Regions from separate parts of the Pseudomonas multiresinivorans genome, predicted to be linked through region 2. Evidence: predicted binding sites of a transcription regulator. Region 2 holds the regulator's gene; each other region holds the start of a gene.
The links. The regulator FliA, encoded in region 2, starts transcription of late flagellar genes. The targets are predictions, from matches to a motif close to CTAAAGTTTNNNNNNNNNNNGCCGNTAA.

Region 1: the regulator FliA is predicted to act here: its motif matches at 4,681-4,708, upstream of G4G71_RS26705 (methyl-accepting chemotaxis protein).
Region 3: the regulator FliA is predicted to act here: its motif matches at 4,561-4,588, upstream of flgM (flagellar biosynthesis anti-sigma factor FlgM).
Region 4: the regulator FliA is predicted to act here: its motif matches at 1,985-2,012, upstream of G4G71_RS30325 (methyl-accepting chemotaxis protein).

The regions. Positions count from the first base shown of each region.
Region 1 is NZ_CP048833.1:5,849,265-5,856,693, forward strand. It holds gene tadA (type 4b pilus Flp biogenesis ATPase TadA) at 1-610, opposite strand, end outside; gene tadZ (type 4b pilus Flp biogenesis protein TadZ) at 607-1,791, opposite strand; gene G4G71_RS26690 (type II and III secretion system protein family protein) at 1,857-3,089, opposite strand; gene cpaB (Flp pilus assembly protein CpaB) at 3,105-4,025, opposite strand; gene G4G71_RS30090 (Flp family type IVb pilin) at 4,392-4,598, shown strand; gene G4G71_RS26705 (methyl-accepting chemotaxis protein) at 4,750-6,645, shown strand; gene G4G71_RS26710 (methyl-accepting chemotaxis protein) at 7,111-7,429, shown strand, end outside.
Region 2 is NZ_CP048833.1:4,666,676-4,674,104, forward strand. It holds gene G4G71_RS21200 (protein phosphatase CheZ) at 1-736, opposite strand, end outside; gene G4G71_RS21205 (chemotaxis response regulator CheY) at 756-1,130, opposite strand; gene fliA (RNA polymerase sigma factor FliA) at 1,328-2,077, opposite strand; gene fleN (flagellar synthesis regulator FleN) at 2,074-2,901, opposite strand; gene flhF (flagellar biosynthesis GTPase FlhF) at 3,066-4,376, opposite strand; gene flhA (flagellar biosynthesis protein FlhA) at 4,392-6,515, opposite strand; gene G4G71_RS21230 (TPM domain-containing protein) at 6,657-7,429, opposite strand, start outside.
Region 3 is NZ_CP048833.1:5,208,618-5,216,046, reverse strand. It holds gene G4G71_RS23930 (glutamine synthetase family protein) at 1-1,190, shown strand, start outside; gene G4G71_RS23925 (MFS transporter) at 1,465-2,805, shown strand; gene G4G71_RS23920 (flagellar brake protein) at 2,849-3,598, opposite strand; gene G4G71_RS23915 (flagella synthesis protein FlgN) at 3,704-4,165, opposite strand; gene flgM (flagellar biosynthesis anti-sigma factor FlgM) at 4,209-4,523, opposite strand; gene flgA (flagellar basal body P-ring formation chaperone FlgA) at 4,665-5,423, opposite strand; gene G4G71_RS23900 (chemotaxis protein CheV) at 5,491-6,429, shown strand; gene cheR (protein-glutamate O-methyltransferase CheR) at 6,551-7,372, shown strand.
Region 4 is NZ_CP048833.1:3,153,808-3,161,236, forward strand. It holds gene G4G71_RS30325 (methyl-accepting chemotaxis protein) at 1-1,942, opposite strand, end outside; gene G4G71_RS14270 (Na+/H+ antiporter family protein) at 2,235-3,554, shown strand; gene G4G71_RS14275 (AI-2E family transporter) at 3,644-4,711, shown strand; gene nuoN (NADH-quinone oxidoreductase subunit NuoN) at 4,875-6,338, opposite strand; gene nuoM (NADH-quinone oxidoreductase subunit M) at 6,346-7,429, opposite strand, start outside.

The DNA.
Region 1 (7,429 bases), 1.2 Mb from region 2:
GTAGGAACGCCAGCATCTCCTCGTTGACGCTCTGGTAGCCCAGCAGGTCGGCGCTCTTGAGCAGCTCCTTGCTGAACTTGCGGATCGACAGGCACGGCCCGTCCAGCGCCACCGGCGGAATGATAGCGTTGACCCGGCTGCCATCGGGCAGGCGCGCGTCCACCATCGGGCTGGACTCGTCCAGGCGCCGGCCCAGCGGCGCGAGGATGCGCTGGATCACGCGCTGTACATGGTGGTCGTCGATGAAGCGCAGGTCGCTCTGGTACAGCCGGCCTTCGTGCTCGATGAACACGCGGTCGGGGCCGTTGACCAGGATTTCCGAGATGCCCGGATCTCGCAGGAGGATTTCCAGCGGGCCAAAGCCGGTCAGCTCGTCCACCACCTCTTCGGCGAGGCGGTCCAGTTCATAGCGGGAGATCGCCAGCTGGCGGCGCGCAGCATATTCGCTGACCTTCTCGGAGACGTACTGCGCCACCGCCGGCCGCGCGCCCTCCAGCAGGTTCATGCCGTCTTCGTCGATCTCGTCGATGATGTAGCGGTGCAGGCGCATCTTCAGCGTCTGCAGATCCTGGTCGTGGCGGCCGTGACCTCCGCCGTAGTGCTGACTCATGAGCGCGCGGCCTTCGCCCGGCCGATCCAACTGAACAGTCCGCGCTTCTCGGTCACGCCTGCGCCCAGCGCTTCGGCCAGGTCACGCAGCTTCACCGTCAGCGGGTCGCGCGGGGCCAGGTCGAACAGGCTCTGGCCGACGTTCTTGGCACGCAAGCGGGCCTCGGGTGAAGCCGGCAGGATACCGAAGAGTTCCAGGCCGAACATCTTGCCCAGCGCCGGAGCATCCGGCGGCACCGAGGCCCAGTAACGCTCGATCAGCAACTCGATGCGAGGTAGCGCAGGTGTGCGTTCGCGCAAGCGGCGCAGGCGCTCCAGGCCCTTCTTACAGGACGGCACGCTCTGGTCCACCAGCCACAGCACACGGCTGGCCTGCATCAGCAGTTGCCCGCTGAGTTCGCCCTCGGCGACGCCGGTGAGGTTGATCAGGATATGGCTGAAGGCGCTGCGCAGGTTGCCCAGCAGCAGGTACAGCTCGGCGGTGGTGATACGTTCCAGCACACCGGGCTCGTCCGACAGGCTGAGCACGCGCAGGCCGGACTCGTGGCGGGTGAAGGCGCTGTCGATCAGGGTCTGGTCCAGGCGGCGCAGGTTGCGCAGAGCATCGGCAAAGGTGAATGACGGTTCCATGCCGAGAATGGCCAGTGCCTCGCCGGTGGGCTGACCGATGTCCACCAGCAACACGCGATGCTCCGGTTGGCGTTGCAGCGCCAGAGCCAGGTGCAGGGCGACGAAGGCACCGTCGGCGTCGGGCCGGGCGCTGATCAGGCTGATCAGCTCGCCCTGCTGGGTGGCGCTCACCGGTACCGTGGGCAGGCGCCCGCCGAGACGGCGGACCAGTCCGCTCAGCTCGCTGGCGCGGGCACCGTAGGTGACGAAGTCCCGCGCGCCCGCACGCATCGCCGCCAGCACCAGTTGGTTGTCCAGGCCATCCCCCACGGCTACCACCGAGAGCAGCGGACGCGCCGAGACCAGCCCTTCGATCAGCGACCCCTGGGAAACCAGATTCGCCTTGTTCAGGCTGGTGAAGAGCACCGTCGCACCCGTGACGTCCAGCAGCGACAGCAGCTCTTCCAGGGTTCCACTGTTGGCCAGTACCACCTGCCCGCAGCCAGCCAGGCTGCTCTGCAGCCATTCCTGCTCCCCGGCATGCTGGACCAGCGCCACGAAAGTCTGACTCATGCCCGTGCTCCCTTGCTTCGCCTTGCCTCCCGCTCTCTGGCGGGTCAGCGCTTCGTAGGTATCCATCAGCGCGACATCCCGCTGTTGGCCTTGCGCCGGTCGAACCGGCCGTCTTCGAGGAAGTAGAACTCGGCGAAGCCCGGGTCATAGTTGCGCAGGCCCTCGCCTGGCAGGGTCGGCAGTGCAGCATTGGCGGCCAGCGGCTGGACCAGGTGCGGGGTGACGATCATCAGCAGTTCGCGATCGTCCTTGTCCAGGTTCGAGGAACGGAACAGCGCGCCGATCACCGGGATGCTGCCCAGGAACGGGAACTTGTCGATGTTGCTGATGGTGTTGCTGCTGATCAGCCCGCTGATCACGAAGCTCTCGCCGTCGGCGAGCATCACGCTGGTGTCGGTGCGGCGGACGTTGAGTGCCGGCACGGTGATGTCGGCGGTGCGAATGCCGTTGGAGAAGTCCAGTTCGCTGACCTCGGGGGCGACCTTCAGGGCGATGCGCTTGTCGTTCATCACCGTTGGCGTCAGCGTCAGGCGCACGCCGAATTCCTTGTACTCGATGGTGATGTTGTTGTTATCGCCATTGGGCACCGGGATCGGGAACTCGCCACCGGCCAGGAACGATGCGCTCTGTCCGCTGGTGGCGACCAGGCTGGGGCGCGCCAGGGTGTAGGCGAAGCCGCTGCCTTCCAGGGCATTGATGAAGCCCAGCCACTTGCTGCTGCCACCGCCCCAGATGATGTTGAAGCCGCTCTGGTTGGTGCCGAAGTTGCCGCCCAGGCCGCCGTCGACGCCGACCTCGAGATTTCCCAGGCTGCCCGGAGAGCCGAGCACAAAGGTGTTGGAGCCGCGCCGCACCAGCGACGTGCTCGCCTGCTTGAGCTTGCTTCGGCTGACTTCGACGAAGCGGATGTCGGTCTGCACCTGGTTGGGCAGACTCCCGGCACCGGCCCCGGTGATACCGGCCACATCGGCTACCGCGCGTGCGGCGACGCGCACCACGGTGCGTATCGGCTGGTCGCTGCAACTGGTCCAGATCAGCAGGCTGGTCAGCCCCTCGGCCTTGCCGGTGATGAGGAAGTCGCGCTTGTCCAGCACCTGCACGTCGGCGATGTTCGGGTCGCCGATGGCCAGGCGCTTGATCGGTACCGGGAGCTGCTGGTCGCGCTGCGCGCCCTGCTCGACATCGAGGTTCAGCTGCTGGTCAGCGAAGCCGGCGCAGGCGCTCGGCACGGCCTGCGCCACGGAGTGAACGGCGCAGGCCAGCAAGGCGACCAGGGGAAGAATGAAGCGCTTGGACATCGATGCACTCCTTGCTCAATGTGCTTCACGGGAAACGGCGGTACCGCGATAGACCACCACGCCGGCGTCCACCTGTGGTGCTGAGACCTGGCGCATGGCGGGAGCTTGGGCCTGGCGAGGCTTGCCGATCAGTTGTTCGAGTGTGATCGGCTGGCTGGAGCCGGCACCGAGCGAGGCCTGGATGTACCGGCCCTGCTGCTCTTTCTCATAGAGGTTCTCGTCTTTGCTGCGCACAGCCAGGCGCAGCGAACCGGCCTGGCTGGCGAGCATCAGGCGCGAAGCGGCCTCGGCAGGCACCGCCAGCACGGCGGTACGGGGCGGTTTCGGGGTCTTGTCCTTGGGATCGCCAGCACTGCGAGCCTGGCCATCGGTGGCAACGGCGATCTGCTCGCCGTAGGTCAGCACCCGTACACCGGGCAGCACCACCTGGGCGCTGAGGTTGCGTTCGGTGCTCTGCTGGTCCTGGACGAAGAGCATGACGTCGACATAGTCCCCGGGCAGCACAAAACCGCCACCACCAATGACCTCGTCCACGGCAATCGCCATGGCGCGCTCGTCCGGCCGTATGGTGCGAGCCAAGGGGCCACCCGGTTCGGTCACTGCGGAGGTGAGGATGTTGCCCGCAGGAACGGCGACCCAGACACGCTGGCCAATCAAGACGTCGGCCTTGGGGAAGCTGCCGGCGGGCGCGGTGCGCAGCATTTCCACGCTGACATCGTCCTTGCCGATCACCGTCAGGGCCGGAAGATCCCGGGCCGCCACCACCACGGCTGTGCGTTGCAGCTTATCGGCCTCGTCCATGGCAGCAGGCGCTATCTCCTGTACCACTCCGGCCACCGGCGCGGCCGGCTTGCCGATCTTGAGTCCGAGATACCCCACTACACCGGCGCACACCAACAACAGCCCGGCGAATACCATCAGCACCTTGCTATTCATGAGCACTTCCTTGGGCAATGTCGGGAATGCAGACCTTGAGGGCCCACGGCCTTGTCGTAAGAAGTCCGGTCAGCGGCAGCGCCGATGCTTTTCCTTCAGACCTTTATTGTTGTTTCGGCCGGATGAGGAAGTTCGATAAGAACCATTCCTCATAATCAGCGGTTACTTGTTACAAAGCAGAATCTAGTAGCTGTATTTATAGCGTCAACCGAACCCGTTAAATTTCCAATCCCTAGTTAGTTCTACTCAGGCCTGACTATAACTTTGGTATTAGCGCTATTTGACCAATTGCATTCGGCCATACTGCGCCTAGCCTGACGGTGAAGTCGGGGCGCCGCCCCGGTGGTATTCGAGGGAGCATCCGCGATGGACCTGAAAATAAAAAACCTGTCCCTGAAACTGTTTTGCATGGCCAAATCATTCGCGGCTGACAAGGAAGGGGCGACAGCAATCGAGTATGCGGTTATTGCGGGTTTGATCTCAGTGATCGTCATTACCGGAGCTGCGCTGATCGGAACCGACCTCGGAACGATCATGACTAAAATTCAAACCGAAGTTGCGAAAGCCTTATAACAGATACCGCTGACCGACCTAATTAAATAGTTCCCGCGCCTCCGCGCGGGAACTCATTCGTCTGCCCGCCGAAAAGTTTCGCCTAAAGTTTTGATCTCAACCGCCGATACATCCTGCCTAACCCTTGTTCCACCTGCAGGATGCTTTCCCCATGCTTCGCTCGCTGTCCTTCTCCAGGAAGATCCTCCTGGCAGCCTCCCTCGTCGTCACCTTCGCCTTCGCCTGCTTCATCCTCTTCAACGACTTCCGCCAGCGCGAGGCGATCCACTCCGACACCGAGTCCTATCTCTCCGAGGTGGGCAGCCTGACCGCCAGCAACATCCAGAGCTGGCTGGAAGGCCGCATCCAGTTGGTCGAGGCGGAAGCCGCGCAGCTGGCCGATGGCGAACCAACGCCCGAGCGCATCCAGCACGTGCTGGAACAGGCGGTGTTCCAGAAGAACTTCGAATCGGTCTATCTGGGTGAAGCCGCCAGCGGCGTGTTCACCATGCGCCCCTATGCGCCGATGCCCGATGGCTACGACCCGCGCACCCGCGGCTGGTACAAGGACGCCGTGGCCGCCGGCCGGCTGATCGTCACCGAGCCCTTCCTGGATGCCGGCACCAACGAGCAGATCCTCGCCATGTCGATGCCGGTCATGCGCAACGGCCAACTGGTCGGCGTGGCCGCCGGCGACATGAAGCTGGAGACCATCACCGCGATCATCAACTCGCTGAAGTTCGACGGCGACGGCTATGCCTTCCTCGTCAGCGATGCCGGCAAGATACTCCTGCACCCGGACAGCAGCCTGATCTTCAAATCCCTCGGCGAGGTCTACCAGCAAGGCGCACCGAAGGTGCAGCCGGGCGTGCAGGAAGTCAGCATCAACGGTGAAGAGCAACTGGTCTCGATGACGCCGGTGAAAGGCCTGCCGGGAGTCACCTGGTACGTCGCCCTGGTGCTCAACAAGGACTCCGCCTACGCAATGCTGAGCGACTTCCGCAACACCGCGATCATCGCCACCGTGATCGCCATCGTCGCCATCCTCTTCCTGCTGGGCATGCTCATCCGCGTGCTGATGGCGCCACTGACCGACATGGGCCGCGCCATGCAGGACATCGCCCAGGGCGAAGGCGACCTGACCAAGCGCCTGCAGGTCGCCAGCAACGACGAGTTCGGCGTGCTGGCCAATGCCTTCAACCGTTTCGTCGAACGTATCCACGAATCGATCCGCGAAGTGGCTTCCACCGCGCGCAGCCTGCATGACGTTTCGCAGCTGGTGGTCAATGCCTCCAACTCGTCCATGAGCAACTCCGACGAGCAGTCCAACCGGACCAACAGCGTCGCCGCGGCGATCAACGAACTGGGCGCTGCCGCCCAGGAAATCGCCCGCAACGCCGCCGACGCCTCGCACCACGCCACCGATGCCTCGCACCAGGCCGGCGATGGTCGTCAGGTGGTCGAGCAGACCATCAGTGCGATGAATCAGCTGTCCGACAAGATCAGCTCCGCCTGCGCCAACATCGAGGCGCTGAACAGCCGCACGGTGAACATCGGGCAGATTCTGGAGGTGATCAAAGGCATCTCCGAGCAGACCAACCTGCTGGCACTGAACGCCGCCATCGAGGCAGCCCGCGCCGGGGAAGCCGGCCGTGGCTTCGCCGTGGTCGCCGACGAAGTGCGCAACCTGGCGCACCGTGCCCAGGAATCCGCGCAGGAAATTCAGAAGATGATCGAAGAGCTGCAGATCGGCGCCCGCGAAGCCGTGGACACCATGACCGAGAGCCAGCGCTACAGCCTGGAAAGCGTGGAGATCGCCAACCGCGCCGGCGAGCGTCTGGCCAGCGTGACCCACCGCATCGGCGAAATCGACTCGATGAACCAGTCGGTCGCCACCGCCACCGAGGAACAGACCGCCGTGGTCGACTCGCTGAACATGGACATCACCGAGATCAACACGCTGAACCAGGAAGGCGTGGAGAACCTCCAGGCCACCCTGCGCGCCTGCGCCGACCTGGAGAACCAGGCCGGCCGCCTGCGCCACCTGGTGGACAGCTTCCGCATCTGACCGCAGCGGAAAGCGAAAAAGGCGCCTTCGGGCGCCTTTTTTGTTCGCGAGCAAGGGCTAGGCGCCCCCCACGGTCCTACAGGGAGGGCAGTATCTTGTAGGAGCGAGCTTGCTCGCGAACCGCCCCGCGACGAAACCGCCGGTGAATCCGCATTCCCGGGCCTGGCCCAGCAACCTGTATCACGGCTGAAACACCCGCCACAGAGCCACTCCTACCGTTCGTCCGACTCTTTCAAGCTTCCACAGGCCACGCCGAAAGCAAGGGTGAGGCCTTTGATAGCTACCAACAAACCGGGCCTGTCTTCACTGCCGGGACAAGGGAGTCCCGGCCAAGCCCGCACGGCTATCCGCCGCGCCGGCGCTGTCCGTTTCACACCACGGGGACGGACGTTCTGCGGCGACACCGGATCTGTCGCCCGGACCCACGCCGTTCAGGCATCCCACTACCTCCGGACTCGACGCAGCATGATCAAGAGCCTGAAATTCAGCCATAAGATCCTCCTGGCCGCTTCTCTTGTTGTTTTCTCGGCATTCACCCTCTTCACCCTCTACAACGACTACCTGCAGCGCAACGCGATCCGCGAGGACCTCGAGGACTATCTGCGGGAAATGGGCGAGGTGAGCGCCAGCAACATCCAGAACTGGCTGAGCGGCCGGCTGCTGCTGATCGAAAGCACCGCACAGACCATTGCCCGCGACAGCGCAGCGGACCACCTGAGCGCGCTGCTGGAACAGGACACCCTGCGCAAGACCTTCAACTTCACCTACCTGGGCCAGGAAGACG
Region 2 (7,429 bases):
ACACGACGTCCTTTCTTGTATCGGCAGCAATCTGCGGACCTTCACCCTTGGACGATCTTTCTTTTTCCACCGCGTCGCGCATGCTCTCGTGGTCATGCTCGATACCGGCGTAGCGATCGACCTGCCCCGCCATCCAGACCAGCTTGACCAGGTTCGACTCGACCTCGGTCACCAGCTTGGTGACGCGCTTGATCACCTGCCCGGTAAGGTCCTGGAAGTCCTGCGCCAGCAGGATGTCGTTCAGGTGCGCGGAAAGCTTGCGGCTGTCCTGGGCGCTGATATAGAGGAACTGCTCGACACGCTTGGCCAGGTCGCGGAAGGCCTCGGGGCCCAGCTCGCGGCGCATGAAGCGCGACCAGTCTTCCTGCAGTTCCTTGGCCTGGGTCTCGATGTGCATGACCACCGGGGTGCACTCTTCCACCAGGTCCATGGTGCGATTGGCCGCTTTCTCGGTCATCGTTACCACATAGGAGAGGCGGTCGGTCGCGTCGGCGATCTGCGAAACTTCCTGGGCGCGTGGGGAGCTGGGATCGATCTGGAAGTTGACGATGGCGTTGTGCAGCTCGCGGGTGAGCTTGCCGACCTCCTGGTAGAGGCCTCGGTCGCGCGCCTGGTTGAGCTCGGAGATCAGTTGCACGGCAGTCTGAACGTCGCCGCGTTCGAGGCAGTCGACCAATTCGCGCGCATGTTTTTTCAGGGTCGACTCGAAGTCACCCGCGGATTCGTTGAAATCCATGACGCCCTCTATGCCGGCCTTAGCTGCCGACCCGCTCGAAAATCTTCTCGATCTTTTCTTTCAGCACCTGAGCGGTGAAAGGCTTGACCACATAGCCGTTGACCCCGGCCTGGGCCGCTTCGATGATCTGGTCGCGCTTGGCTTCGGCAGTGACCATCAGCACCGGCAGGTGCTTGAGGCGCTCGTCGGCGCGGACCGCACGAAGCAGGTCGATGCCGGTCATGCCGGGCATGTTCCAGTCGGTCACGAGGAAGTCGAAGTTACCGCTGTGCAGCATCGGCAGCGCAGTGGTGCCGTCGTCGGCTTCTGCGGTGTTGGTGAACCCCAGGTCTCGCAGGAGGTTCTTGATGATGCGCCTCATCGTGGAAAAGTCGTCCACGATGAGAATTTTCATGTTCTTGTCCAAACCTGCCTCCATCGATACCAAACGCGCCCTGGCGGGCGTGCCGTCAATTCATTGAGCGCCGTGCGCTCTTTGGGGTGGATGCGTCAAAGGAACGTCACCCAAAAATTCGTAAGCCTATAACTTGCCTAAGGAAATTCCTTTCAGGCTCTCCGCTCAGAACAAGCAGCCGCGAAACTACCCGATGCTCAGCGCGCGCGCCACTCCGCCAGTCGCGAGCGCAGGCGCGCGGCGCACTGGCTGTGCAGCTGGCTGACGCGGGACTCGCTGACGCCCAGTACTTCGCCGATCTCCTTGAGGTTGAGCTCCTCGTCGTAGTACAGCGCCAGCACCAGCCGCTCGCGCTCGGGCAGCTTGGTGATGGCGTCGGCCAGCGCCGCCTGGAAGCGTTCGTCTTCCAGGCCGTGGGACGGCTCGTTGTCGTGGTGGGATGCGTCTTCGGCAAGGCCACCGCCCTGTTCGCCGTCCTGCAACATGTCATCGAAGCTGTACAGCCGGCTGCCCTGGGTGTCGCTGAGGATGCCGTAATAATCTTCGAGGCTCATATTGAGTTCGGCAGCAACCTCCTGATCTTTAGCGTCGCGTCCGGTGCGCGCCTCGACGGCGCGGATGGCGTCGCTGACCATACGGGTGTTGCGATGCACCGAACGGGGCGCCCAATCGCCCTTGCGCACCTCGTCGAGCATGGCGCCACGGATACGGATGCCGGCGTAGGTCTCGAAGCTCGCGCCCTTGCCCGCGTCGTACTTCTTCGCCGCCTCCAGCAGGCCGATCATCCCGGCCTGCATCAGGTCTTCCACCTGCACGCTGGCCGGCAGGCGGCCCAGCAGGTGGTAGGCGATGCGCTTCACCAGTGGCGCGTGTTTCTGGATCAGCAGTTCCTGGGAGTTATGCGCCTGTGCCTTGCTGTACATACGCGCTCCGGAGGCCGCGGTCATACGGCCGAACCCGTGGGATGTTGCACCAGGCGCTCGACGAAGAACTCCAGGTGCCCTCGTGGGTTGGCCGGCAGCGGCCAGCTGTCGACCTTCTGCGCCACCGCACGGAAGGCCAGGGAAGCCTTGCTGCGCGGGAACGCCTCATACACCGAACGCTGCTTCTGCACGGCCTTGCGCACCGACTCGTCATAGGGAATGGCGCCGACATACTGCAGCGCCACGTCCAGGAAGCGGTCGGTGACCTTGGTCAGCTTGGCGAACAGGTTGCGGCCTTCCTGGGGGCTGTGCGCCATGTTCGCCAGCACGCGGAAACGGGTCATGCCGTAGTCGCGGTTGAGCAGCTTGATCAAAGCATAGGCATCGGTGATGGACGTGGGTTCATCACAGACGACCAGCAGTACTTCCTGGGCCGCGCGGACGAAGCTCACCACCGAGTCGCCGATGCCGGCAGCGGTGTCCACCACCAGCACGTCGATGTTGTCGCTGATGTCGCTGAAAGCCTGGATCAGGCCGGCATGCTGCATCGGCGTGAGGTGCACCATGCTCTGGGTGCCCGAGGCCGCCGGGACGATGCGGATGCCGCCGGGCCCCTGGAGGATCACGTCGCGCAGGTCGCATTCGCCTTCGATCACGTCGGCCAGCGTGCGCTTGGGCGACAGGCCCAGCAGCACGTCGACGTTGGCCAGGCCAAGGTCGGCGTCCAGCAGCATGACGCGGCGACCAAGATCGGCCAGCGCCAGCGACAGATTCACCGACACGTTGGTCTTGCCCACGCCACCCTTGCCACCGGTGACTGCGATTACCTGAACGGGATGCATGCCCATATCAATACCTTGTCTCGTCGTTCGACCGTCACGCTTCTGGCGTTTCGGCTAATCCGGCTGCGGTGCTCTACCGCTTCCGGTGCTCGCGGATCGTCTTGCAGAGCATCCGCATCGCTTGGGCGGCTCAACCGGCCGCCCCACGCCCCACCCGGGGCTCACAATCCTCAGCTGGCGCGACGCACCGGCTGCTGGTAAAGGCCGGCGAACATGTCGGCCATGGCGTCCTCGCTGGGCTCTTCCGGCGACTGCAGGCTCACCGCACGGCTGACCAGTTGGTGCGCGCGTGCCACATGCAGGTCATCCGGGATCTTCGGCCCGTCAGCCAGATAGGCTACCGGGAGATGCTGGCTGATAGCCAGAGCCAGAGCTTCGCCGAGGCTTCCCGCTTCGTCCAGCTTGGTCAGGATGCACCCGGCCAGCCCACAGGAACGATAGTTCTGCCAGGCGGACTTGAGCACCTGGCTCTGGCTGGTCGCGGCCAGCACGAGGTAATTCTTCACGTTCAGGCTCAGCGACGACAGCGCTTCGAGCTGCATGCGCAGCGCCGGATCGTTGGCCGGCAGGCCGGCGGTGTCGATCAGCACCAGACGCTTGCGCGCCAGCGGCGCCATGGCCTGGATCAGCGACTGGCCAGGATCGACCAGGGTCACCGGCACATTGAGGATACGGCCCAGGGTCTTGATCTGCTCCTGGGCGCCGATGCGGAAGCTGTCCATGGACACCAGGGCGATGCTCTGCGCGCCGTATTTGAGTACGTAGCGGGCAGCCAGCTTGGCCAGGGTGGTGGTCTTGCCCATGCCGGCCGGGCCGACCAGGGCGATCACGCCGCCCTGCTCCAGCAGGTCGGTTTCCGGGGTGTTGATCGAGCGAGCCAGGTGCGCCAGCAGCATACGCCAGGCCTGCTTCGGATCGGCGATGGTGGCTACGCGCTCCAGCAGGCTGCGCGACAGGTCAGCCGGCAGGCCCATGCGCTGCAGGCGACGCCACAGGTTGGCCTGCTTCGGGCGCTGGTTCTGCAGCTGGTTCCAGGCGATGGAGCCCAGCTGCACTTCAATCAGTTCACGCAGGCCGTTGAGCTCGAAGCGCATGGCTTCCAGCGCCTGCTGGCCGGCGGCAGCCGGCGTCGGGGCAGCCGGTGCGGCCATGGCTTCGGCCAGGGTCTCGGCGGCGCTGCGGCGCGGCGCTTCGGTGCCGTACATTTGACGGTCCTTGCGCACGCCATCGGTTGCGCGAGCCGGGGCCGACAGGTCCGCCTTGGCCTGGGCGATCTTCGCCTGGGTCTTGCGCAGCTCGGCTTCCAGTGCCGGGTTCGGCTTGCTGGCGGCCACCGGCGCCTGGTAATCCAGCGCGGCGGTCAGCTCCACGCCGCCGGCGACACGGCGGTTGCCGATGATCGAGGCGTCCGGGCCCAGCTCGTCACGGACCAGTTTCATGGCCTGACGCATATCGGCGGCGAAGAAGCGTTTTACCTGCATGGCCTTGGACCTCAATCAGTTCTGCCCAACAGTGGCGACAATCGTGACTTGTTTGTTGTCCGGGATTTCCTGGTAAGCCAGCACATTCATGGTGGGAACCGCCATCCGGGCGAATCGCGACATCATCGCGCGGATGGGACCTGCCACCAGCAGAATCGCCGGCTTGCCGAGCATCTCCTGACGCTGCGCCGCTTCAACCATCGAGCGTTGCAGCTTTTCGGCCATTCCGGGTTCCAGCAACATGCCGTCTTCGGAGCCCTGTCCGGCCTTCTGAAGACTATTGAGCAATATCTGTTCCAACCTGGGTTCCAGAGTGATCACAGGCAGCTCCGGCTCTAGTCCCACAATGGTTTGCACGATTGCGCGGGCCAGCGCGACGCGAACCGCCGCCACCATCGCGGCGGGATCTTGACTCTTCGCCGCCACGTTGGCGATGGCCTCGGCGATGGTGCGGATATCGCGTACCGGCACCTGCTCCTGCAGCAGCGCCTGAAGCACCTTGAGCAGGGTCGACAGGGAAATCAGCCCCGGCACCAGCTCCTCGGCGAGCTTGGGCGAGGTCTTGGCCAGCAGTTGCATCAGCTGCTGGACTTCCTCGTGGCCGAGCAGCTCGTGGGCATGCTTGTGCAGCACCTGGTTCAGGTGGGTAGCAACCACGGTGCTGGCATCCACCACGGTGTAGCCCAGGGACTGCGCCTGGTCGCGCTGCGAGGCTTCGATCCAGACGGCTTCCAGGCCGAAGGCCGGGTCCTTGCCAGCGATGCCGTTGAGGGTGCCGAACACCTGGCCGGGGTTGATCGCCAGGTCGCGGTCCGGGTAGATCTCGGCCTCGGCCACGCTGACGCCCATCAGCGTCAGGCGATAGGCATTGGGCAGCAGGTCGAGGTTGTCGCGGATATGCACCGACGGCATCAGGAAGCCCAGGTCCTGGGACAGCTTCTTGCGCACGCCCTTGATCCGCGCCAGCAGCTGGCCGCCCTGGTTGCGGTCCACCAGCGGAATCAGGCGGTAGCCCACTTCCAGGCCGACCATGTCGACAGGAGTCACGTCATCCCAGCCCAGTTCCTTGGTCTGCTCGGCGCGCTGGGCGGGCAGCAGTTCCTGCTGGGTCTGGGCTTCCTGCTCGGCCTTCTGGCTGGCCTTGCGCTGTCGGTTCCAGATCATCCAGGCGCCACCGGCAGCCAGAGCGCCCAGGCCGACGAAGGAAACGTGCGGCATGCCGGGCACCAGGCCCATGGCGATGAGGATGGCGGCAGAGATGGCCAGCGCCTTGGGCGAGGCGAACATCTGGCGGTTGACCTGGGCCCCCATGTCCTCGGAGCTGGACACACGGGTCACCATGATCGCGGCGGCGGTGGACAGCAGCAGCGAGGGCAACTGCGCCACCAGACCGTCACCGATGGTCAGCAGGGCGTAGACCTTGCCGGCATCGCCGAAGCTCATCGAGTGCTGGATCACGCCGATGGCCACGCCACCGATGAGGTTGATGAAAAGAATCAGCAGGCCGGCAACGGCGTCACCGCGGACGAACTTGCTGGCACCGTCCATGGAGCCGTAGAAGTCGGCTTCCTGGGCCACTTCGGCGCGGCGCTTCTTGGCTTCCGCCTGCTCGATCAGGCCGGCGTTGAGGTCGGCGTCGATGGCCATCTGCTTGCCGGGCATGGCATCGAGGGTGAAACGCGCGCTCACCTCGGAGATACGCCCGGCACCCTTGGTGACCACCACGAAGTTGATGATCATGAGGATCGCGAAGACCACGATGCCGACGACGTAGTTGCCGCCGATCACCACCTCGCCGAAGGCCTGGATCACCTTGCCCGCGGCCGCGTGACCGTCGTGGCCGTGCAGCAGCACGACGCGGGTGGACGCGACGTTCAGCGCCAGGCGCAGCAGGGTGGCGACCAGCAGGATGGTCGGGAACACGGCGAAGTCCAGCGGGCGCAGGGCGTACACGCTGACCAGCAGGACCACGATGGACAGGGCGATATTGAAGGTGAACAGCACATCCAGCAGGAACGGCGGAATGGGCAGGGTCATCATCGCCAGCATCGCCAGCAGCAGCAGCGGCACGCCGAGGTTGCCTCGGCTGAGCCCTACCAGGTTGCTGCGAACAGTGCCGATCAGTTGCGTACGATCCACCCGAATTTCCCCTGCGCGTGGGTGGCCGAGGCAGCCACCGGATCAAACTTTTGACGCCGAGACCGGCATCCGCACAGGGTTTTGCAGGAAGCGTTCCAACTTCTTCGAACCGCGATAAATGCCCGACTCAGAGCGGCCGGATCACCAGCTTCCGGAAGCGCCGCCACCACCGCTGGAACCGCCACCGCCGGAGTAACTGCTGCCGCCGCCGGAGGACGAACTGCTGCCGCCGGAGCTCGAATCCGAGCCGGACCCGGAACCGGAGCTGCCGCCGGCCAGGAAGGCGACCAGCATCGGCACGTACAGCATCGGAATCAGCGCCAGCGAATCGGGAAGCGCCCAGGGCCACAGCGGGATTCCTGTCGCATAGACAACGAACCCGGCGATGCCGCCGGCCAGCGCCAGGCGAATGCAGAATTCCAGCCCGCTGCGCTTCCAGGTGCCGTAGGCGAGGAAGAACGGCAGACACAGGAAGATCAGTGCGACGGTTCCGCCAATGGGCGCCGCCAGGCCATAGAGCGCGACGTCTCCCCCGTCGAAATGCGAGGCGAGCAGCATCAGCGCCACCAGGTAACCGATGATCCCGCACACCACCCAGGCCGCCTTGCGCGAAGAGGCAGCCAGGGCGCCGATGCCGCCACCGGTGAACAGGCAGAACGGCAGGACGAAGAGCAGCGTCGGCGCGGCTTTCAATCCGGAACTGAAGGCCAGCAATAGCGCCAGGGCCACCGATGCGAGCAGCACGGCGCGAACGCTGAACCAGCGCCTGCGCAAGGCAATGCCTGCCACGGCACCAGCGCTCAGGCCGATCAGCAGCAGCCAGCCCTCGAGCGTCAGGCCGCCCTGCTGGTGTTCCTCCGGCAGTGTCTCGCCATCGATCAGACGCTCCAGGACCTCGACCGCCTGCTGGATGC
Region 3 (7,429 bases), 540 kb from region 2:
GCGTCCTGCTGCAATGCATCATGGGCGGTTACCCGCCGGCCAAGTATTACGGCAGCGACGACGGCGACCTCGCCCTGATCGCCGAGCCCACCCAGATCCACCGCCTGCCCTGGAGCGACGAACCCCGCGCCTTCGCCATCTGCGATGCGGTGGAGCTCGACGGCCAGCCTTCCGGCCTGTCCACCCGTGGCCTGCTCAAGCAGGTCGTGGCGCGCTACGCCGAGCGCGGCTGGAGCCCGGTGGTGGCGACCGAGCTGGAGTTCTTCGTGTTCGCGCCCAATCCCGACGCCAACGAGCCCTTCCAGGCGCCGCTCGGCCTCGACGGCCGCCGCGAGATCGGCCACTCGGCTTTCAGCGTGTCCTCCAACAACGGCCTGCGGCCGTTCTTCCAGGACGTCTACCGCTGCATGGAAGCGGTGGGGCTGGAACGCGACACCTTCATGCACGAGATGGGCACCACCCAGTTCGAGATCAACTTCCTGCATGGCGACCCGGTGCTGCTGGCCGACCAGACCTTCCTGTTCAAGCACCTGCTCAAGGAAGTCGCACTCAAGCACGGGCTGATCGTGGTGTGCATGGCCAAGCCGCTGGCGCACACGCCGGGCAGTTCGATGCACATCCACCAGAGCGTCGTCGATGGCGAAGGCCGCAACATCTTCACCGATGCCAATGGCGAGGCCACGCCGGCCTTCCGGCATTTCATCGGTGGCCAACAGGCGTGCCTGGCGGACTTCACCCTGCTGTTCGCGCCGAACGTGAACTCCTTCCAGCGCCTGTGCCATCCCTACGCGTCGCCGAACAACGCCTGCTGGTCCCATGACAACCGTGCGGCCGGCCTGCGCATTCCGGCCAGCGCACCGGTGGCCCGGCGGGTGGAAAACCGCCTGGCCGGCGCCGACGCCAACCCCTATCTGGCTATTGCCGCCAGCCTGGCCGCCGGCCTGCATGGCATCGAGCAGGCGCTGGAGCCCACCGCGCCGATCCAGGGTGAGTTCGAGGTGCCGGATGAACTGCTGCTGCCGTGCACGATGTACGACGCGATGCAGCGTCTCAAACGCAGCGAACTGGCCCGCGAGGTGTTCGGCAACGAGTTCATCGACGGCTACTGCGCGACCAAGTCCATGGAGCTGACCAGCTTCTTCGACGAGATCAGCCCGTGGGAGCGCCGCGTACTCGCTGCCCAGGCCTGATGTAAAAAGCGCTGACGCGCGTGCCCGCCGACACAGCTGCGGCGAAAGTCTGATGCAGCTGTGATCGGCGCCTATCTCCAGGCGATCTTCAAGCCATCCTCGTTCATCCCGCCGGTATCCTTCGAACTGGCCCGCATCACCGGGCGCGACACTCGCTATTCCGGGCCCGGCAGGGCTCTCGACGAGCCGATTGGCAGCCTCTAATGTGTCACGGCAAGTCCCGCTTTCCGCTGCCCGGACACTGTGCCGGGGTTGTTCTGGACCAGGAGGTCCAATGCTTCGGATCGTCACTGCCTTCCGCGCTCTGTACTTCGCCGCCGTCATGCTCCTGACCGGTTCCGGTCTGCTCAGTACCTATCTCGCCCTGCGCCTGGGCGCCGAGAAGGTCGACGGGCTATGGATCGGCGCCATGATGGCCGCCTACTACCTCGGCCTCGTCCTCGGCGGCAAGATCGGCCACCGGCTGATCGCCCGCGTCGGCCATATCCGCGCCTACGTCGCCTGTGGCGGGCTGGTTACCGCCGCGGTGCTGGGCATCGGCCTGCTGCCGTGGATCGGCTTCTGGCTGGTGCTGCGGGTCGCCATCGGCCTGGGGATGATGTGCCAGTACATGGTCATCGAGAGCTGGCTCAACGAGCAGGCCGAGGCGCGCCAGCGCGGGCTGGTGTTCGCCGGCTACATGGTCGCGTCGTACCTGGGGCTGGTACTTGGCCAACTGGTGCTGGTGGTGCATCCGGGCCTGGGCCCGGAGCTGCCGATGCTGATTGCGCTGTGCTTTGCGCTGTCACTGATTCCGGTGGCGATCACCCACAAGGTCCACCCCGCGCCGCTGCGTCCGGCGCCATTGGAGCCGCGCTTCTTCATCCAGCGGGTGCCGCAGTCGCTGACCACGGTGCTGGTGTCGGGGCTGGTGATCGGTTCGTTCTACGGCCTGGCGCCGCTCTACGCGGTGCGCCAGGGCTTGAGCACCGAGGAAATCGGCCTGTTCATGGGCGGCTGCATCTTCGCCGGTTTGGTTGTGCAGTGGCCGCTGGGCTGGCTGTCGGATCGTTACGACCGCGCGGCGTTGATCCGCAATGCCGCGATACTCCTGCTGGTGGTCGCCCTGCCGCTGGCCCTGCTGCCGGTGCTGCCGCTGCCGCCGATGACGCTGGCCTGGCTGTTGCCGCTGGGCTTCGTGGTCTGCCTGGTGCAGTTCACTCTCTATCCGCTGGCGGTGGCGTTCTCCAATGACCACGTCGAAGGTGAGCATCGCGTCTCCCTCACCGCCATGTTGCTGGTGACCTTCGGTGTCGGCGCCTGTATCGGCCCGCTGGCGGCCGGCGCGCTGATGAAAGCTTTTGGCGCCAACATGCTCTACGCGTTCGTCTGCGCCTGTTCGTTGATCCTGATCTGGCGCGTGCACCCGGAAAAAGTCAGCGGCGTACACCGGGTCGACGAGGCGCCGGTCAAGCACGTCGCCACGCCGGACAGCCTGGCGTCCTCGCCATTGTCCGCCGCGCTCGACCCGCGGGTCGACGAGGCCGCCGTGGAAGAGCAGATGAAGGGCAACGACAACAGCGCGCCGGTACCCGAGAAGGGCACGGAAGCAGAGGAAGAAAGCCGGCCCGCGTGAGGCCGAGAGGGAAGGGCGGCAGGTGCTTGCCGCCCCGCAGGGACTAGAACAGTTCGTCCTTCTCGAAGCGCCGGGCTTCGCGCTGCAGCTGGTAGACGAAGCGCTCGATGTTGCGCTGGGCCAGGCCGCTCATCTGGTGGAAGCGTACGCCAGCGAAGCTGTAGCCGACCTTTTCCTCGAAATGCACGTGGCGCAGTTCGACTTCCATGGTCAGGGCGCCAAAGGGCAGGCGCGCGGTGAATTCCTCGTAGATCTGGCCGGGCTGCAGGCGCTCGGCGGCGTTGCCTTCCAGGCGGATCTTGCAGCCGGTGGCGGAGATATCGATCAGGTTGCCCTTGAGCGGCGCCTTGAGCTTGCTGCCGGCAATTTCCACAGCCACCGGCTGGCCCTGGCCCACGGGGGCGCGGAAGGCGTTGCGGCGCTGGTGATAGAGCATCTCGGTCGGCACCGGCAGCCAGTAGCAGCGGGCACCGTCGATCTCGGAGAAGAAGGCGTTCTGGGTGTTCTCCCAGGCGATGCGCACGCCTTCATGGAAGGCTTCGATACGGAACTGCTCGCCGTTCTGCAGGAAGCGCTCGCCATCGTTGGGGATCAGTTCGTCCAGGGCGACGATGTTGCGTTCGCGGTTGACCTCGACGACAAAGCTCTGGAAGCGCTGGCCGCGCCCTTCGAAGGTGATGACCAGGGGATCGTGACTGTCCATCAGTAATTTCAGGCTGGCGTGGATCTCCACCGGAGCTTTCAGGACCTTCGGTGGTTGAGGGCCATTTTCCTCGACGAACGGATTGGACACGGTCCGCGAATCTCCATTGTGTTTGTTATGAGTAGGGCACGGGGCAGGATCGATAGTGGCATTTTGCCCAAAGGCTGGCTGCCAGGCCAGCTTTCCGACGAACGCTCAGGCCTGGCTCAGCGGACGCTGGCGGTTGCCCTGGGTCGAACCGCCGTAGCGGTCATAGAGGCGTGGGGTGTCCTGGCCGCGCAGGATGTCGAGCGTGCGCTCGGTGCTGGCCTGGCCGGAGCGGATGATTCGGCCGTTGCGCTGGTTGGCTTCCTGGCAGCGTTCCAGCAGCGCACCCAGTTCCTCCGCGCGTGCGGGGAGCAGGGGATTGCCGGTGGCCTGGGCGATCTGCGCGAGCCCTTCGCGATCCACGCTGACCCCGGCCTGCAGCAGCGCCTGGGCGCGGATGCGGCCATTCTGCTCAAGCTGCTGCAGAAGCGGCAGCTTGCCGTCGAGCAGTTTCTGCAGCTGATCGAGATCCCGCGCTTGCAGCGCCTGGTACTCGTCGTCGATCAGTTGCAGCAGGGTGCTGGCTGCTTCGATGTCGCCGTTGATCAGGGAAAGCAGGGCGTCGGACATCTTGGGCTCGGCGTTCTAGCGGTTGACCAGGCGCTGAGTAATCTCAGCGCTGGGATTCGAAATCGAGCAGCTTGCTGGCGACTTTCTGGCTGTCGACCTGGTAGCTGCCGTCAGCGATGGCCGCTTTGATGCGAGCCACTTTCTCGTTGTCGACCACGGGCTGGTCCTTCAGTTGATCGCTTACTTTCTGTAGTTGCTGCGCGGTATCGCTCAGCTGTACCGACTCGCCGCTCTTGACCGGGGCGTTGACGGAGGCATTCTCTGCGGCGGCTTCGCTGCGACCGCTCTGGGCAGCACTGCTACGGCCAGTGCTGGCTGTCGTAGAGGCTGGGTTCAGCCGGTTGAAGTCGATGACCATGGTGGAAACCTCTGGAGGTATTGGACGCTTGCCAAGCTTTTCGGCCGTCCTGAGAGAAACTTTAGGCCGAATTTTCGTGCGCCCGAGCACATTTTGCAGAGGGCTGCGTTCATCATGCCAGAAAATCGCCGGGGCCGAGCGCTACAGGCTGACTTCCACGGTCCCCGGCTCGACCACGCGAGCCCTGACGATACGCTGGGAGCGCAGGTTGCGCACGCGGATCTGCTCGCCGGGCACCCCGTCCGAGAGCGCTTCGCCGGGCATGAACACGTTGATCGCATTGGTCTTGGCGCGAATCACCACCTGGTCGCCCTTGCGCACGGCCGCTGCCTGTTCGAGGAACACCGGCGCCAGTACCTGGTCGTTGACCGTCGGGCGCTTGAGCTTCATGCCGACCACCTGCTGCGGATCGGTCAGGTAGCCCTGGTTCAGTTGGCCGACGTCGCGCTCGACGACGCTGATATCACCTGGCTCGATGACCCGGTTGCGCTGCAGGGGCAGGGTGGTGACGACAACTTGACGGTACAGCCTGACCGTCGCCGGAACGAATACCGTCCAGGGAGAGCTGCCTTCGCAGATGACCCGCACGGTGACCCGACCAACGGGTTGCGCCGGGCTTTCCAGCTTCTGCGTCAGGTCCTTGTCGCACTGCGCCAGGCGCAGCCGGGGGTCGATGCGGGCGACTTCGATCTCGTAGCGGGCGTCTATGCCGGAAGTCTGCAGATAATCTTCCACCTTGAACTCAAGAAAGCCCTGGGTGGAGCCGATAAGGATCTCAGGCGCGGTGAGGCCTTCCGCCCCAGCCGGGGAGAGGGTCAGCGCACCCGCCATGCCGAGTAGCGCAGCCACCAGGGCGCGCGCGGGTCTCGGATGTCGGAAAAATGTCGTTGCCTGTTTCATGCAACGGTTTAAGCAATGGTCATGCCGTCTCTGCCAGCAGGGCGGCGTTGCGTGCACAGGAGGCTCAATGGCCGGAGTCATGGATTCGGTCAACCAGCGTACGCAGCTGGTTGGCCAGAATCGTCTCGAACTGCTGCTGTTCCGCTTGAACGGCAGCCAGCTGTACGGGATCAACGTGTTCAAGGTGAAGGAGGTGCTGCAGTGCCCCCGCCTGACCGTGATGCCCAAGTCCAGCCAGGTGGTGCGCGGGGTGGCGAACATCCGCGGCGGTACCATCCCGATCCTCGATCTGGCGCTGGCCACGGGGCGTCACGCCCTGCGGGATGTCGCCAACAGTTTCGTGATCATCACCGAATACAACACCAAGGTGCAGGGCTTCCTGGTGCACTCGGTGGAGCGCATCGTCAACATGAACTGGGAGTCGATCCATCCGCCACCCAAGGGGACCGGTCGCGATCACTACCTGACGGCGGTGACGCGGGTGGACAACCAGCTGGTGGAAATCATCGACGTGGAGAAGATCCTCGCCGAAGTGGCGCCGACCTCGGAGGACATCTCCGAAGGCGTGCTGGATGCCGACACCCAGGCCCGCGCGGTGAGCAAGCGCGTGCTGGTGGTGGACGACTCCTCGGTGGCGCGCAAGCAGCTGGTGCGTTGCCTGGAAACCGTCGGCGTCGAGGTACTGGCGCTCAACGATGGTCGCCAGGCGCTGGATTACCTGCACCAGATGGTGGAGGCCGGCGGGCATCCGGGCAGCGATCTGTTGATGGTGATCTCGGATATCGAGATGCCGGAGATGGACGGCTACACGCTCACGGCGGAAATCCGTCACGACCCGCGCATGCAGGATCTGCACATTCTCCTGCATACTTCGTTGTCCGGGGTGTTCAACCAGGCCATGGTGAAGAAGGTCGGCGCTGACGACTTCCTCGCCAAGTTCCGTCCCGATGACCTGGCGGCCCGCGTGTCGGACCGGATCAAGGCGGTGGATGGCGCGTCGGCCTGAAGGGCAGTGACGAGATGCGGGTGGCGCCGGTGCCGCCCGCATCGTCTATGTTTTTTTGAGCACCGGTCAGGCAGTTGCCGCCGCACCGTCGGCAGCCGTCCACGAGCAAAGAGGTTTATCTGTGACATCCACCAATTCTGAATTCGAGCTGTTCCGGGATTTCCTGGAGAAGACCTGCGGCATCCTCCTGGGCGCCAACAAGCAGTACCTGGTCTCCAGCCGCTTGAACAAGTTGATGGAACAGCAGGGCATCAAGTCCCTGGGCGAGCTGGTGCAGAAGATCCAGATGCGCAGCCAGCTGCGCGAGCAGGTGGTCGACGCGATGACCACCAACGAGACCCTGTGGTTTCGCGATACCTACCCCTTCGAAGTACTGAAGAACCGCGTGCTGCCGGAGATGATCAAGGCGGCGCCCGGCCAGCGCCTGCGCATCTGGTCGGCGGCCTGTTCCTCGGGGCAGGAGCCTTATTCGCTGTCGATGGCCATCGACGAGTTCGAGCGCACCAACCTCGGCCAGTTGAAGGCGGGCGTGCAGATCGTCGCCACGGATCTCTCCGGCTCGATGCTCAGTGCCTGCAAGGCCGGCGAGTACGACAGCCTGGCGATCGGCCGCGGCCTGTCGCAGGAGCGCCTGGCGCGCTACTTCGACCAGAAGACCCCGGGGCGCTGGACGGTGAAGCCGGCGATCAAGAGCCGCGTGGAGTTCCGCGCGCTGAACCTGCTGGACAGCTACGCGACGCTGGGCAAGTTCGACATGGTGTTCTGCCGCAACGTACTGATCTATTTCTCGGCCGAGGTGAAGCGCGACATCCTGCTGCGCATCCATGCCACCCTCAAGCCCGGCGGCTACCTGTTCCTCGGCGCTTCCGAGGCGCTCAACGCACTGCCGGATCACTACCAGATGGTCCAGTGCAGCCCGGGCATCATCTACAAGGCCAAGTGATCGGCCGATACCCCGCCCGAGCGGGCGGGGTTCTCGTCGCGCCGTGCGCGGGCCATG
Region 4 (7,429 bases), 1.5 Mb from region 2:
CGCTGACCGCATCGCCGATGCGCTTGAGCGCGGCCACGGCCTGTTCGACCTGGGACACGCTGTCCTGCGCCTGGCGGTGGCTGTTGCTCATGGCGCCGACCACGTCGCGGGTGCCGTTCTGCAGGCCTTCGATGACCTGGCGGATTTCCTCCACCGAATCCTGGGTGCGTCGGGCGAGGTTGCGCACTTCGTCGGCGACCACCGCAAAGCCGCGCCCGGCTTCACCGGCGCGGGCCGCTTCAATGGCGGCGTTGAGCGCCAGCAGGTTGGTCTGCTCGGCGATGCCGCGGATGACTTCCAGCACCGAGCCGATCTGCTCGCTGCTCGCCGCCAAACCTTCTACCTGGCTCATGGCGCTGCTCATGTCGCTGGCCAGTTCGTCAATCAGGCGGGTGGTGTTATCGATCACGGTCAGGCCGTCGCGGGTCGCGCCGTCGGCGCCGCGTGCGGCGTCAGCGGCCATGGCGGCGCTGTTGGCGACGTCGTGGGCGGTGGCGCTCATTTCCTGGGAGGCGGTCGCCACCTGGTCGACTTCGCGGAATTGCTGTTGCATACCGGCACTGGTCTGGGTGGCGATTTCCGAGGACTGGTCGGCGGTGGCGCGGGCGTCGTGCACCGAGGATTTCACGTCGCGGATGATCGGCTGCAGCTTGTCGAGGAAGCGGTTGAACCAGCCGGCCAGCTCGCCCAGCTCGTCCTTGCCGGCGTAGTCCAGGCGCTTGGTCAGGTCGCCTTCGCCGCTGGCGATGTTGCGCAGCATGGCGGCCACGCCGAGGATTGGCCGGGTCACGCCGCGGGCGGTGAGCCACATGGCGAACAGGCCGATCAGGATGGCGACCAGGCCGAAGCCCAGCTGGGAAACGGTACCCTGCGTGCTCTGGTCGTCGAGTTCGTTCTGCAGCTCGATGGCCGGGCCGAGCAGGACGTTCTGCGGGACCTCCAGCAGCACGCCCCAGGGCTTGGAGCCGGGGATCGGTTGCAGCGGCTCGACCACGCGCAGCTGGTCGTCCTGGCGGAATACCTGCTCATGGTTGGCGGCGATGGCCTGTAGCAGGTCGGCACCCTGGTTCGGGTAGACCTCCTTGAGGTTCTTGCTCAGCTTCGAGGCATCCGCGCTGTGGCCGGCGAGCAGGCCAGCCGCGCTGACGATGCTGACGCGGCCCTGGCCGTCATAGAGTTCCTGGCTGCCTTCCTCGGCAATTTCCTGCAGCTTCTCCATGCTGATGTCCAGGCCCATGACGCCGATGACTTTGCCGTCCAGCTCCAGCGGGAAGGCAATGCTGGTCATCAGCATCTTCTTGCTGCCAACGTCGTCGAAATACGGGTCGAGCACGCAGGGCTGGCCGGTGGTCTTGGGGCAGGTGAACCAGGCGTTGTAGGCGCTGCCGCTGGGGCCGGGGCTGGTGTCGTTGAGCAGCGATTCGGCCATGGCCTCGGACTCGAGGTGACCCGGTGTGGCCTGGGACCAGTAGATGGAGAAGCGCCCGGCATCGTTGCTGCCCAGCTCGCCCTGGCCGGCGAAGAGCTTGTCCTTGCCATCCAGCGCGTCGGGTTCGAAGGCGACGTAGAGGCCAAGCAGCTCCGGGTTGCCTTCCAGCGCAGTCTTCACCTGGCGGGTCAGGTCCTCGCGCAGGTCGTAGGCGTCGAGGAAACGCTTCTGCGCCTGGTCACGCAGGAACAGCACCTGCCGTGAGAAACCCTTGCCATATTGATAGGCGTCCATGATGTAGCGCTGGATGCGCATGGCCTGGACCTCGCCGCGGGATTGCAGGCGGGCCTTGGCCGCTTCATCGAGCATCTGCGTGCTCGATTGCTTGACCAGCGCGGTGCTGTGCTGGGTGCGGTAAACGGAAAGCCCGGACAGCAACGAGACGACGCCGAGCAGGCAGAGCCCGGCAAGCAAGGTGATCTTCCACTGGATGGAAAGACGGCGCAGAAGCATGGAGGGGAATCCTTGTTTGAACTAAGCCTCGGGATGCCAGCTATATCGGCCTTTCCCGCATCTTCTTGACCCGCGACGGGGTGAAACGCCAGAAAACAGGCGATTCTGGCGTACCTGGCCGAGGGGCGGCGAAAAGCCAGGCAAGAAGCGTGCTCGTCTGCGTGAAAGTCCTGCCAGGTGAACTCGGAAACGTCTTGATTCGACTCAAATTTTGACACCCCGGCGAGCGTTTGGCAGAGTGCGCGCCTTTTGCCCGCGCCCTGGCGCGGCGAGCCCTGGAAGGAGTGCTGGAATGAATGCGGTGTTGATCGCCATTGGCCTGATGCTGGTGTTGAGCCTGTGTCGCGTGCATGTGGTGGTCGCGCTGATCGCCGGTGCAGTGGCAGGTGGCCTGCTCGGCGGCCTGGGTATGGACGGCACGCTCAAGGCGTTCAACGAGGGCCTGGGTGCTGGTGCGACGGTGGCGCTGTCCTACGCCATGCTCGGCGCCTTCGCCGTGGCCATCGCGCGCTCCGGAATGGCGCACGCCCTGGCCGATCGCGCCCTGGCGATGCTCGGCCGGCACGAGGCGAACGGTTCCAGTGCCTTCAAGTGGATGATGATTGCCCTGCTGCTGGTGGTGGCGATCTCCTCGCAGAACATCCTGCCGATCCACATCGCCTTCATTCCGCTGCTGGTGCCGCCGCTGCTCTACGTCCTGACGCGTCTGCAGATCGACCGCCGGTTGATCGCCTGCGTCATCACCTTCGGCCTGATCACGCCCTACATGTTCCTGCCGGTGGGTTTCGGCAACATCTTTCTGAACCAGATCCTGCTGGCCAACGTGGCCCGCGCGGGCGTCGACGTACAGGGGATCAACGTCACCCACGCCATGCTGATCCCGGCGCTGGGCATGGTTTGCGGGTTGCTGATCGCGGTGTGCTTCAGCTACCGGCGCAAGCGTGATTACGATCTGCAGCGCATCGAACAGGCTGAGCGGGTCGACACGCCCTATAGCAAGATGAGCCTCGCCGTGGCCGGCATCGCGGTCGCTGCAGCCTTCGCCGTGCAACTGCTGCTGGACTCGATGATCCTCGGCGCACTGGTGGGTTTCCTGGTGTTCTCGCTGTCCGGCGTGGTGCGTTGGAAGGAGGCGGACGACCTGTTCACCGAAGGCATGAAGATGATGGCGATGATCGGCTTCATCATGATCGCCGCCCAGGGCTTCGCCGCCGTGATGACTGCAACCGGGCAGGTCGCCAGCCTGGTGGACAGCGCTGCCGGCTGGATTGGCAGCAGCAAGGCGCTGGGTGCCTTCATGATGCTGCTGGTGGGGTTGCTGGTGACCATGGGTATCGGCTCGTCATTCTCTACGGTGCCGATCATCGCGGCGATCTTCGTGCCGCTGGCGGTGCACCTGGGCTTCAGCCCGCTGGCCATCGTCAGTATCGTGGGCACCGCAGGAGCGCTGGGTGACGCCGGCTCACCGGCATCGGACTCCACCCTCGGCCCGACCTCCGGCCTGAACGTGGACGGCCAGCACAATCACATCTGGGACACCGTGGTGCCGACCTTCCTGCACTACAACCTGCCGCTGATGGCCTTCGGCTGGGTCGCGGCGATGGTGCTGTGAGGCCTGGCGCGGGGAAATGCGCAGGTAAAGTTGCACTCGGCAGGCCATCTGCTGACTAATGAGCAGGTTTCCCACGCACGGACCCGCTCATGCTCGACTCGAAACTGGAATACCGGACGTTCCTCGCCCTGCTGGCGGTGGTGACCATCGCCTTCGCCTGGATACTGCTGCCGTTCTACGGCGCAGTGTTCTGGGGCACCATCCTGGCGATCATCTTCGCCCCCTTGCAGCGCCGCCTGCGGGTGCGCCTGAACGGGCGCAACAACCTGGCGGCGCTGATCACCCTGGCAATCTGCTTCCTGATCGTGATCCTGCCGGTGACCTTCATCGCTGGCGCGCTGGTGCAGGAGGGCGCCACGGTGTACCAGCGCCTGAAGTCCGGTGAGCTGAACTTCGTCACCTACTTCCAGCAGGCCGTGGCCGCACTGCCAGCCTGGGCACACCAATGGCTGGAGCGCTTCGACCTGGCCGACCTGTCCAGCCTGCAGGAGAAGCTCTCGTCGGGTGCGATGCAGGCGAGCCAACTGGTGGCGACCAAGGCGTTCAGTATCGGCCAGAACACCTTCGAGTTCGTCATCAGCTTCGGCATCATGCTCTACCTGCTGTTCTTCCTGCTGCGTGATGGCCCGGCGCTGGGGCGGCGGATCAAGCAGGCGGTGCCGTTGAGCATCGACCACAAGCAGCACCTGTTCACCAAGTTCACCACGGTGATCCGCGCCACGGTGAAGGGCAACATCGCCGTTGCCGCGACCCAGGGCGCACTGGGCGGGCTGATCTTCTGGTTCCTCGGCATCCAGGGCTCGCTGCTCTGGGGCACGCTGATGGCCTTCCTCTCGCTGCTGCCGGCCATTGGCGCGGGGCTGATCTGGGTGCCGGTGGCAGCCTACTTCCTGCTCACCGGAGCGATCTGGCAGGGCGTTGTGCTGACGCTGTTCTGCGTGGTGGTGATCGGGCTGGTGGACAACATCCTGCGCCCCATCCTGGTGGGCAAGGACACCAAGATGCCCGACTACGTGGTGCTGATCTCCACCCTCGGCGGCATGTCGCTGTTCGGCCTCAACGGCTTCGTCATCGGCCCGCTGATCGCAGCGCTATTCATGGCGTCGTGGGACCTGTTCACCGGACGTGAAGGTGAAGTGACCAAGGGCACGGAGTAGGGCGCCAGAACTGTAGGAGCGAGCTTGCTCGCGAACCGCCTGACGCCCTGTGCTGAGCAGGACACTGTTCGCGAGCAAGCTCGCTCCTACAAAAAAGACACCGCGCATGAATTGCGCCCAATAAAAAACCCCGCCGAAGCGGGGTTTTTCATGCCTGTCGATCTCAGCCAGCGACGGCTACCAGGCCGCTGTGCTGGAGGATGTCCAGCAACGGTTGCGGGTAGACGCCGAGGAAGAAGGCGAGCAGGGCGATGGCCACCAGCATGATGCCGCCGGCGCGCTGGGCCCAGTCCAGGGGCGCGTCGTGGCGCTTCATGTTGGGCTCGACCAGGAACATGGTCACCATCACGCGCAGGTAGTAGAACAGGCCGATGGCGCTGCCCAGTACCAGCGAGCCGACCAGCCACCAGTGCTGCGACTCGACGCCGGTGGCGACGATGTAGAACTTGCCGATGAAGCCGGCAGTCAGCGGGATGCCGGCCAGGGACAGCATCATCACGGTCATCACCGCGGTCAGCACCGGGCGGCGCCAGAACAGGCCGCGGTACTCGAACAGCGCATCGGCGTCGCGGCCGCTGTACGGAGTGGACATCAGGGTGACCACGCCGAAGGCGCCCAGGGTGGTGACCACGTAGGTGGTCAGGTACACGCCGACGGCTTCCACGGCCAGGCCCTTGCTCGCCACGAGGGCGATCAGCAGGTAGCCGAAGTGGGCGATGGACGAGTAGCCGAGCAGACGCTTGATGTTGCTCTGGGTCAGCGCCAGCAGGTTGCCGATCAGGATCGATGCAATGGCGATGACCGCGATGGCGTCATGCAGCAGGCCGTTGTTCAGGGCCGCCGGAGCGATCTGGAACAGGCGCAGCAGCACGGCGAACACGGCGACCTTGCTGGCGGTGGCGAGGAAGGTCGCTACCGGAGCCGGGGCGCCTTCGTAGACGTCCGGGGTCCACAGGTGGAACGGCGCAAGCGACAGCTTGAAGCCCAGGCCGACGACCATCATGCCGACGCCGATGGACAGCAGCGGACCATGGCTGGTGCCTTCGGCCAGCGACGCACCGATGCCGGCGAAGCTCAGGCTGCCGGATTCGGCGTAGAGCAGGGCCATGCCGAACAGCAGGAAGGCGGAGCCGGCGGCGGACAGTACGGTGTACTTGATGCCCGCTTCGAGGGTGCGCTTGTTGAAGAAGGCGTAGGCCACCATGCCGTAGACCGGCACCGACAGCAGCTCCAGGCCAATGAACAGGCCGGCAAGGTTCTGCGCGCTGACCAGTACCAGGCCGCCTGCGGTGGACAGCAGCAGGAGCAGGTAGAGCTCTTCGCGGTTGCCCGGGAAGCTCTCCATGTACGCATGGGCGAGCGTGGTGCAGGCGAGGGCGGCGACCAGGATAAGCGCCATGTAGAAGCAGGCGAAGTTGTCCACCAGCATCAGCGGGGTGACTTCGATCGGGGTGACTTTCAGCACCGGGAAGATCGACAGCAACGCCAGGTTCAGACCGATCACCGAGAGGGTGGCGGTCATCGAGTGGTTACGCTTCCAGGCCACGGCGAGCATCACCACCACCAGGGTGGCGCTGGTGATGAGCAGTGGCAGGAGCGCGATGAAGTGTTGAATCGTGAAGGTCATGTCGCGCTCACCGTACTGCCAGGGTGGAAAGGGCGGCACCCAGCCACTGCTGGACGCCGTGCATGGTGGCCGCGGAGGTGTCGAGAACCGGCTGCGGGTAAACGCCGAGCAGGATCAGCAGCACCGCCAGGCCGAGCACCATGGAGAGTTCGCGGAAGTTCAGGCCGGCAATCGGTGTGTCGGATTTGGCCGGGCCGAAGTAGGCGCGGTGGATCATGATCAGCGAGTAGACCGAGCCGAACACCAGGCCGAAGGTGGCGATCACGGTGATCACCGGAACGACCTTGAAGCTACCCAGCAGGATCAGGAATTCGCCGACGAAGTTGCCGGTGCCCGGCAGGCCCAGCGACGCGGTGGCGAAGAACAGCGCCACTGCCGGCAGGTACGGGATGCGCGACCACAGGCCGCCCATCTTGCGCATGTCACGGGTGTGCAGGCGCTCGTACAGCTGGCCACACAGGATGAACAGCGCGGCAGCGGAGAGGCCGTGGGCGATCATCTGCACCACTACGCCCTGCAGCGCCTGGGGGCTGCCGGAGTAGATGCCGATCATCACGAAGCCCATGTGCGACACGGAGGAGTAGGCCACCAGACGCTTGATGTCGGTCTGCGCGAACGACAGGAAGGCGCCGTAGAAGATGCCGATCAGACCCAGGGTCATGGCGATCGGGGCGAACTCGGCCGAGGCGTTGGGGAACAGCGGCAGGGCGAAGCGGATCAGGCCGTAGGCGGCGGTCTTCAGCAGGATGCCGGCGAGGTCTACGGAACCAGCGGTCGGTGCCTGGGCGTGGGCGTCCGGCAGCCAGGAGTGCACCGGCACGACCGGCATCTTCACCGCGAAGGCGACGAAGAAGCCGAGCATCAGGATCCACTCGGTGTGCGGCGGCAGCTGGGTCTTCAGCAGGTCGGCGTAGTTGAAGGTCAGCACGCCGGTGGTGTTGTAGTGCACGAACACCAGACCGAGGATTGCCACCAGCATCACCAGGCCACTGGCCTGGGTGAAGATGAAGAACTTGGTGGCGGCGTAGATGCGGGTCTTCTTGCCGTCGTCCGAGCTATGACCCCAGAGCGCGATGAGGAAGTACATCGGC